Regions from separate parts of the Oceanobacter sp. 5_MG-2023 genome, predicted to be linked through region 3. Evidence: predicted binding sites of a transcription regulator. Region 3 holds the regulator's gene; each other region holds the start of a gene.
The links. Region 3 encodes PhoB, which activates phosphate uptake and scavenging genes when phosphate is short. Its sites were predicted from a motif close to TGTCATANNNNTGTCANA; they were not measured.

Region 1: Q4551_RS05880 (alkaline phosphatase) is a predicted target of PhoB. The motif match lies at 1,505-1,522, and genes of this name have one in related genera.
Region 2: Q4551_RS01095 (choice-of-anchor I family protein) is a predicted target of PhoB. The motif match lies at 2,006-2,023, and genes of this name have one in related genera.

What each region holds. Positions count from the first base shown of each region.
Region 1 covers NZ_JAUORS010000006.1:92,870-96,137, reverse strand. Annotated here, with positions in the region: gene Q4551_RS05880 (alkaline phosphatase) at 1-1,340, opposite strand, end outside; gene Q4551_RS05875 (D-alanyl-D-alanine carboxypeptidase family protein) at 1,598-2,737, shown strand; gene Q4551_RS05870 (YbeD family protein) at 2,743-3,045, shown strand; gene lipB (lipoyl(octanoyl) transferase LipB) at 3,045-3,268, shown strand, end outside.
Region 2 covers NZ_JAUORS010000001.1:235,317-238,584, forward strand. Annotated here, with positions in the region: gene Q4551_RS01095 (choice-of-anchor I family protein) at 155-1,918, opposite strand; gene Q4551_RS01100 (YebC/PmpR family DNA-binding transcriptional regulator) at 2,230-2,952, opposite strand; gene Q4551_RS01105 (tRNA-uridine aminocarboxypropyltransferase) at 3,155-3,268, opposite strand, start outside.
Region 3 covers NZ_JAUORS010000024.1:24,929-28,196, forward strand. Annotated here, with positions in the region: gene Q4551_RS14030 (chorismate lyase) at 1-150, shown strand, start outside; gene ubiA (4-hydroxybenzoate octaprenyltransferase) at 153-1,049, shown strand; gene phoB (phosphate regulon transcriptional regulator PhoB) at 1,157-1,855, shown strand; gene phoR (phosphate regulon sensor histidine kinase PhoR) at 1,862-3,172, shown strand; gene cysZ (sulfate transporter CysZ) at 3,174-3,268, opposite strand, start outside.

The DNA of each region.
Region 1 (3,268 bases), on a different contig from region 3:
CTGGTGTCTTCATCCTCATGCCAGTGGACTCGGCCATTCTGGCGGCCGGATTCTGTAGCGCTGACCGGATCAATATCATTGGCACCCAGGCCATTGGCATAGCCCAGCGTGGTGTAAGGGGCACCATCGCTGGCATGGGTAAGCTGGTCGTTGTGTTGCACCAGACCAAGAATATCGTTGCCACGTTGCGGGTAACCGGAGAAGGACAGCGTATGGCTGTGATCTGCGGTCACCATGATCAGGGTGTCGTTGTCATTGGTCATGCGGTCGGCAAAGGCGACAGCATCGGCCATGGCGACGGTATCAGTGAGGGCGCGATAGGCATTGCCGGCATGATGGGCATGGTCGATACGGGCACCTTCAATAATCAGGACATAGCCCCGGTCGCTGTTTTGGGTTTGCTGATGCAGGATCTGCAAGGCGGCAAAGGTCATTTCGGTGAGAGAGGGTTCGGCGCTGGTGCGGTCATGGGCGTAGGCCATATGGCTGTCGGCGAACAGGCCAAGCACCGGGGTACGAGCCTGCATGCCCATAAGGTCATTTCGGCTCAGTAGAAGTTGGCCGTCGGGATAGCGTGTGCTGAATTGCTGGGTCAGGTCGGTATCGAGACGTACGCCTTCCCGGGCTGTTGTCATAAAGTTCTTGCGGCCGCCGCCCATCGCAAGATCAAGCCCGTTGGCAAAGCCGCGGTGGATCAATTGGGCGGCAATGTCTTCGCAGCCTTGCTGGCGCGCTTCTTCAGACAGATCGCTGTCGGCTTCCCAGTCCCGTTCGGGGGTGTGGGCGTAGGTTGCTGCCGGGGTCGCGTGAGTCAGGCGGGCGGTGGTGACCACACCGGTGGCCAATCCTTGCTGGCTGGCGTATTCCAGTAATGTTGTCAGCTGGTGGGCCTGGCTGCCCTGGCAGACAGCGCGATCCTGTTCGGGGCCAATACTGAGCACTCCGGCGCGGGTTTTGACGCCGGTCATGATGGCGCTCATGGTGCCGGCGGAATCCGGGGTTTGCTGGTTGGTGTTGTAGGTCTTGACCAATCCGGAATAGGGGAAGCGCTCGAATGACAGGAAGTTTTCTTCACCACTGAAACCTTGTTGCTGGCCCTGAAAGATGCGTGCAGCGGTCAGCGTGGTGACACTCATGCCGTCGCCAAGAAACAGGATCAGGTTACGTGCACGGGTGCCGGGTGTCTCGTTGGCAAGGCGGTATTCCAGCCAGGCCTGACCCTGTTGGTAGTTGGGCTGATAGGCTGATGGGGAGGCTGCCAGCAGCGGCGGCGACGTCAATAAAGCTGCGGTAGCGAGCGTTGTGATGGCCAGCAGGCCGGAGCAGGCAAGGCGTTGCATGGGAACTTCCTGTCAGATAAAGGTTCTTGTGAACGTTGGTTTGTATTGGTCAGTGTAAATCGGGGTGCGAACTGCGCCTATAGTCTTTACTGCCTGATTGCGGCCAGCGGGGGTCTGACTGGCTCAATTATCCTGACTCAGTGACCCTGTATATCGCAGCTCTTTATGACGGCAATATGTCGTTCTCGTCTGGACTGCAAATTCTGGTGGCCGTGTTACAATGCCCGGCTCAACTCTCCTACTGTTAGTCAAGAGTCATGCGCTATCTACTAAGCCTGTTTTTATACTTGAGTGCGGCCTGTGCTTCGGCTGCCATTATTGTTCCCAAAGCTCCTGATCTGGATGCGCGGGCCTTTATTCTGATTGATGCTGAGAGTGGCAATGTCCTGGTCGAGCACAATGCCGACGAGACCTTGCCGCCTGCCAGTCTGACCAAGATGCTGACCAGCTATATTGCTGTGCACGAACTGGTGACGGGTAATGTTACGGATGACACCATGGTGCCAATCAGTGTTAACGCCTGGAAAAAGGGCGGCTCCAAAATGTTTGTGCGCGAAGGTACCGAGGTCTCACTGATCGACTTGCTGCGCGGCATTATTGTGCAATCCGGCAACGACGCTTCGGTGGCGGTGGCAGAATACTTTGCCGGTTCTGAGGATGCATTTGCCGACTGGATGAACCAGTACGCCATCAAGCTGGGAATGACCAACAGTCATTTCATGAACGCAACGGGCTGGCCTGCGGAAGAGCATCATTCAACCGCACGGGATATCGCCACATTGGCGTGGCATATCATCAAGGATCACCCGGCCTATTACGGTCTGTATTCTGAAAAATACTTTGAATACAACGATATTCGTCAACCTAACCGCAACAAGCTGTTGTGGCGTGATGACTCTGTCGATGGCCTGAAAACCGGCCATACCGAAGCTGCCGGATTCTGTCTGGCTGCATCCGCGGTGCGGGATGATATGCGCCTGATCGCCGTGGTGATGGGTACCCGCAGTGACGATGCCCGTGCCAGGGAAACCCAGAAGCTGCTGGCCTATGGCTTCCGTTATTTCCAGACCCACAAACTGTACAGCGCCAACGATGTGCTGGAACAGCGCAAAGTCTGGCTCGGCCAGCAAGATCAGATCGACCTGGGGGTGAAGGATGACCTTTATCTGACCGTGCCCCGTGGTACTGAAGGCGATCTGGATGTTGAGCTGAACACCGATGAATACATCAAGGCGCCTATTGCCGCAGGTGATATGGTGGGCACTCTGGTGGTCCGCAAAGACGGTGAAGTTATCGAGGAGCGTCCATTGATTGCCATCAGTGCGGTAGAAGAATCCGGTCTGGTTGGTCAGCTGATGGGTGAAATCGAGATGTTCTTTACACGACTGTTGAGGTAATCGACATGGCTTTGATCAAGGCGGATGGCCAGCCTGCAACCACCCAGGAAGCGCCGAAAATCGAATTTCCCTGCGCCAATTACCCCGTCAAGGTTGTTGGCAAGGGCACGGATAATTATCGCCAGGTCGTGCTGGATATTTTCCATCTCCATGCTCCGGGGTTCGATCTTGAGAAAATCCAGGTGCGTGACAGCAGCAAGGGTAATTTCCAGTCGCTGACAATTTATATTACTGCGACGGGTATCGAGCAGCTGGAAGCGCTACATAAAGAGCTGAGTGCTCACGAACTGGTGCATATGGTGATCTGATGCCAGAGGTGGTGGTTCGTCAGCTGGGGCTGGTTGATTATCAGCCCTGCTATGAGGAAATGGTGTCTTTTACGGCCCGGCGTCAACCCGAGACCACGGATGAAATCTGGTTTTTACAGCATCCTGGCGTCTTTACCCAGGGTCAGGCTGGCAAGGCCGAGCATGTGCTGGTGCCTGGGGATATTCCCGTGGTACAGACAGATCGCGGCGGTCAGGTGACCTA
Region 2 (3,268 bases), on a different contig from region 3:
ATCTCTGTATGGCAAAGAAATAGTATCCATGAATCGAGGCTCTAACAACTTGTCGGTTTGCCCAGCAGATAGCCAGGGGGGACTACAGACGGTTATGGGAGACAGGCATAAAAAAACCGGCTATTCAGCCGGTTTTTTTCGAGCGTGGTGCGACTTACTTGAATTCGTACACGGTAGTAGTACCGGACACTTCGTTACCCACAATAACCAGGGCGTTACCGCTTGGGCTGTTGTCGGCAGAGACAAAGGCCAGACCTTCTGGAGCCAGATCGCCAGCTGCGCCAGCGGCCAGGTTGCCATCGTCGATTTCGTCGATATCAACAGAGAAGTCACGGTTCAGTTCGTAGGTTACAAACTGTGGTGCGAACGGGTTGCTGACGTTAAACACCATGATGCCACCCTGACGTTCGAGACCAATAAACGCGTAGGTTTCGCCGTTCACTTCACCCAGAGTCAGGCCTTCTGGCTCTGGCCCTTTGTTGTCGGAACGGTTGTCGATCTTGTTGTTGTCGTTGGAGGCGTTGAAGTAATAAGGCGTGGTATCGGCAACGGTTTGCTCGAACTGATCGCCAGAATCAAACACCAGGTCGCCTTCTGCATTCCAGATAGAGAACGAGCGCGCGCCGTAGACGTAGATTTCATCGATATCGCCGTCGTTGTCGGTATCGCCATCAACACCAGATACGGTCAGGCCACCCAGGCCAGCGTCGCCGTCTTGCAGTACGGCAATCTGGTCGGAAGTGAAGGCTGTGGTATCCAGGTTCAGGTCTTCCAGATCGGATTCTTCAGCAAAGCCATCGTAGTCCCGAGCATCACCTTCGTTGGCGGTAACGATATAGGTGTTGCCGTTAAACGAGTAAGAAGCGATGGAGTCCGGCATGTACATACCAAGCAGTGGTTGCTGTTCGATATTGGCAACCTCGTCTTCCTTGTTGGCATCCAGGCCGTTGCCTTGAACACTGTGGTCCTTGAAGCCCAGCGCTACTACGTCTGTTACCGTAGCGGTGGCGATGTCGACGATTGCCATGGCGTTGTTTTCTTGCAGCGATACAAAGGCCGTGCTGTTGTCGGCAGACACTGCAATATATTCTGGCTCCAGATCCTGGGCGACGGTGGCACCAGGGCCAAAGATACGGACGTCGTCATCAATCGGGGTGGCGCCATCAGTATTGAACGCAGAGAAGCCCGCGGTGCTGACGGTTGGTACGCCGTTGACGAGGCGGATGATGGAGACTGAACCCTCTGGGTCAACGGTGTAATCATCGTTGGGCTCGCCTTCGTTGGCGACCAGTACGGTGTTACCGTCGGGTGAGAAGGTGATCATATCTGGCAAGGCACCCACTTCAACAGAAGCAAGGAACGTCAGCGAGTCGCTGTTGTAGAAGTAAGCACGACCGTTGTCCTGTTTGGTATCTGCTTCGACGGCGAGGGCCAGAATGCCATTACTGACGGCAACGCTGTTAACACCACCGACTTCGAAGCCGGCTACACCGGCGTCTTCGGCAGAAATAGTGCCCAGCAGCGTTGGGGCGGATGGATCATTCAGGTCGAGCACGTCAACCGCGGCATTCCCTGAGTTGATCACAAACAGTTTGTTGGTGGTGCTGTCGAAGGCAACGATTTCAGCACCGCCATCGTCATAAATACCCGACTCATAACGGCCGACCTGAACCAGCTGACCACTGAAGCCATCAACACCATCGGTACCGTCAACACCATCGGTGCCGTCAACGCCATCGGTGCCATCAACACCATCGGTGCCGTCAACGCCATCGGTGCCATCAACACCATTGGTGCCGTCAACGCCATTAGTACCGTCAACACCATTGGTGCCGTCATCGCCATCAGAGCCACACGCAGCCAGCAGTGATGCCATTGCTACAGCCAGTGCCGTCTTCTTCATCATCTCAAGAGTCATTGCGATATCCTTTGTAAGCCAATGTTTTTTAAGGTCATATATGGTGCGTTAGCGTATGACTGTTTAATGACAGTGCTTTGACTCGGGTATGACAGTTGGATGACACTCAAATGGCAGAATGCTGACGCCATAAAGAGTTGCAGAGAGGCTAGGGAGCGGGTGTTGGAGTGGGTGTTACTGATCCATTAAAGAATCAATACAAGCGAGAAGTGGATCAGAACCGGGCAAGAAAACGGTAGCCGGTGTGGTGCGGCCAACAGCGGAACAACCGCCAGAGCTGGCGGCTGTTCAAGACCTGCAATCGCTGGGAATCAGCTTTCAAATTCACCGTTATGGTAGATTTCCTGCACATCTTCCAGATCGTTCATCAGATTGGCAAAACGCTCAAAGTGCTCGACATCGTCGGCGGCAATCGGGTGCGGCATCTGCGGCAGATAGGTGATTTCTTCCATTTCGAAATCAATATCCGGGCGCCAGCTGGTCAGAGCGGTTTTGGTTTTGAAAAACTCAGTAGGTGGCACCAGCACCGTTACCATGCCGTCTTCGCAGTCGATATCCGAGACATCGATATCCGCTTCCATCAGCATCTCCAGCGCGTCATCTTCGCTGTCATCGGCAAATACAAACATGGCGCGATGATCGAACATGTGTGAGACCGAGCCCTGGCTGCCCAGTTTGGCCTTGCATTTGGAGAACACACCGCGGATTTCACCGAAAGTACGGTTGGGGTTATCGGTCAGGGCGCTGATCAACACCATGGCCCCACCCGGAGCAATGCCTTCGTACAACGCGGGCTGGAAATCTTCGCCCGTGCCACCGTTGGCTTTGTCGATGGCCTTCTCGATCACGTGGGTCGGTACCTGGTCTTTCTTGGCCCGATCGATCAGGGAACGCAACGACAGGTTTGCCGATGGGTCGGTACCGCCCGCCTTGGCGGCTACATAAATTTCACGGCCATACTTGGAGTAGACCTTGGTTTTTGCCGCGGCCGTTTTGGCCATGGATTCTTTCCGGTTTTGATACGCTCTGCCCATGGGAATCAGTCTTTTCTTGGGTGAATAAGTCAAAAAACGCCCGAATTGTACCCATTGCAGCGGAAGCTGTCTTGTCGATCCGGCCGCAGGCCATGGATTTCCACCGCAAAGCCGACGTCTGTCAGTCGTTGCTGAATTATTCTGAGCGCCAGAAAACAGCCTTCTGACCGCTGATTAAATCCGCGGCTGGCCACATTACCGCTCAGTGACTGGGCTTGCCGGCCAGATAACGTTCACGGAACAGGTTGAAATATACCGCCAGACGAGCGCTGGCAACCGGTGCCTGCAACTGCTGCAGGATCTCGATCGTCACCTC
Region 3 (3,268 bases):
AGGGCGTCAACAGTCAACCAGCCCAACCCGTTTGGCTGGGCCAGGCGTTCGGTATTTACAATTCATGGTGCACCACTGCTGGTAACGGAAGCCTTCTCGTCCTTGCTGGTATCCGCCTCCTTTCCTTTGTCAGACGACACAAGGCGTTGATTATGCAATCACCTCTGTCCGCCTCACTCAACAAACTCTGGCCCAACTGGTATCAGTGGGTGCAGCTGACACGCCTGAACCGGCCGATTGGCTCTTATCTGCTGCTCTGGCCAACCTTGTGGGCGCTGTGGATTGCCGCCGAGGGCATTCCCTCCATTGCCAATCTGGTGATTTTTACTCTGGGCGTATTTCTTATGCGGTCGGCCGGTTGTGTTATTAACGACTACGCCGACCGTCATATCGACCGCCATGTCAAACGCACCCAGGACCGTCCCCTGACTCAAGGACGCATCTCTGACCGCGAAGCATTATCCGGCTTTATTGTGCTGTGCCTGATCAGTCTGGCGCTGGTGCTGTTGACCAATGCCCTGACCATCTGGTTATCCCTCGGCGGGGTCGCTCTGGCAGCACTTTATCCCTTTATGAAACGCCATACCCATTTGCCACAGGTGTTTCTCGGCGCTGCATTTTCCTGGGCGATTCCAATGGCCTTTGCCGCACAGGCCAATGAGCTGACCGCTGTCTGCTGGTTATTGTTTATTGCCAATGTTTGCTGGACGGTCGGTTACGACACAATTTACGCCATGGTCGACCGCGACGATGACCTGCTGATTGGTGTCAAAAGCACGGCGATCCTGTTTGGCGACCTGGATGTCACCATGATCGCCATTCTCTACGGAATGGCGCATTTTTGTCTGTTACTGACGGGCAATCAGCTGGAAGCAAGCTGGCCGTTTTATCTGGCCTGGTGCGTCGCCGGAGGGTATCTGGTCTGGCAATTATGGTCTATCCGCAGTCGCCGCCGGGAAGCCTGCATGAAAGTGTTTCTGGCAGCCCATTGGTATGGCACGCTGATCTGGGCCGGACTCCTGTCACACTACGCCCTGTCCAGCGCGTAATTGGTGTCAGGCTTGACGCCAATGCCAACAGTGTCACATGCTTGTAACACTAGGTCAGTGTAATACCTCCGCATTATTCCTATTGTGACATTTGCGTGACGAGCCTTATGACCAAAGCTGGCAAGACCGTTCTTATTGTGGACGATGAAGCCCCTATCCGGGAAATGATCGCCGTGGCCCTGGAAATGGCCGGGTATGAATGCCTTGAGGCTGCCAATGTACAGGAAGCACATGCGCAGATTATCGATCGAAAGCCTGATATGATTTTACTCGACTGGATGCTGCCAGGCACCAGTGGCGTCGAATTTGCCCGGCGCCTCAAGCGTGAAGACCGCACCGCTGAGTTGCCAATCATCATGCTGACGGCCAAGGGCGAAGAAGATAACAAAGTACAAGGGCTGGAAGCGGGGGCAGATGACTACATCACCAAACCGTTTTCCCCTCGAGAACTGGTCGCACGACTGAAAGCCGTCTTGCGCCGTTCCACCCCACAAGGCATCGAAGAGCCCATTGAAGTCAGCGGCCTGATGCTGGACCCGGTCTGCCATCGCGTTACCGCTCATGGCGACCCGATTGACATCGGCCCTACGGAGTATCGTTTGTTGCAGTTTTTCATGACCCACCAGGAACGGGCCTACTCCCGAGCCCAGCTGCTCGATCAAGTCTGGGGTGGTAATGTGTACGTTGAAGAGCGCACCGTTGACGTGCATATTCGTCGTCTGCGCAAAGCACTCGGTGAGTCTCACGAACAACTGATCCAAACCGTGCGTGGCACCGGCTACCGCTTTTCGACCAAAGCCTCCTGAATTTTGATGTCCCCCGTCTGGCGCAGAGAATTGCGCCGCCTTGTCTACTTGCTGATTCTGGCCGTTGGTTGTGGTTACGTCTTTTTTGACCGGCCGCTGGAAGCATTGTGTTTGATGATGGGGGCCTATATCACCTGGCAATGGCTGCAACTGTACCGCCTGCACCGCTGGCTGGATCAGGGACAAACCACCGTATTACCGCGAACACTGGGCATCTGGGGAGCGATTTTTACCGAGAACCAGCGCTTGCAGCAAAGCAATATCAAACACCAGCAGCGCCTGCAGGCCATTATCAATCGTATCCAGGACTCAACCGCGGCCCTGCAAGATTCTGTCTTGATGGTGGATGCCAGCGGCGCGCTGGAATTCTGGAACCAGGCCGCACAAAACTACCTGGGGTTACGCAACCCGGTAGACATTGGCCAGCCCATCACCAACCTGATCCGCACACCAGAATTCAAGGCCTACTTCGACAAGGCCGATTATCAGGAACCGCTCACGATTCGATCGCCCATCAATCCGCGCATTTACCTGCAGTTCAATATCACCCTGTTTGGCCGCAAGGATCGCCTGATCCTGATTCATGACATCACCCGTTTGAAACAACTGGAAGAAATGCGCAAGGATTTTGTTGCCAACGTCAGCCATGAATTACGTACACCGCTGACCGTGATTGCCGGTTACGTCGAAACCATGCAAGCCGCTTCCGAGATGCTGCCACCACGCTGGGGTCGCATGCTGCAGCAAATGAGCGAACAAAGTCATCGTATGGAAAACCTGCTCAAGGATTTGCTGATGCTGTCACGGCTGGAGACCGGCAAGACGGAACAGCCTCAGCCTATCGAGCTGCAGCCGCTGCTGGAAGCCATCCGTCGCGATGCCGCATCACTCAGCAGCAGCAAGCACACCATTACCCTGACCATCGATCAGGATCAAAAAATGATGGGCTTTTATAATGAGCTGCGCAGTGCATTTTCCAACCTGGTATTCAACGCCGTCAAATACACCCCGGAAGGGGGTGACGTCACCCTGCGCTGGTATACCGAAGGCGGTAAAGGGCATTTCAGCGTCTCGGATAACGGCATCGGTATTGCCCAGCATCACATCCCCCGCCTGACCGAGCGCTTCTATCGCGCCGACCCCAGCCGCAGCATCGCCACTGGCGGTACCGGACTGGGACTGGCTATTGTCAAACACGTCTTGCTGCACCATGACGGCGAGCTGAAAATCAGCAGCATCGAAGGCAAGGGCAGTACATTCACCTGTGTTTTCCCCGCAGCCTGCTTATCTGACAACCGTGATGAGGCCGGCCAATAGATCAACCGGCCCGTGACTGATCGGCCTGCCGTTGCAATTGCCACAGCGTAGCCCCGATCACCGCCGCCGGGGGCACCAGACAGTTCAGTAATGGTA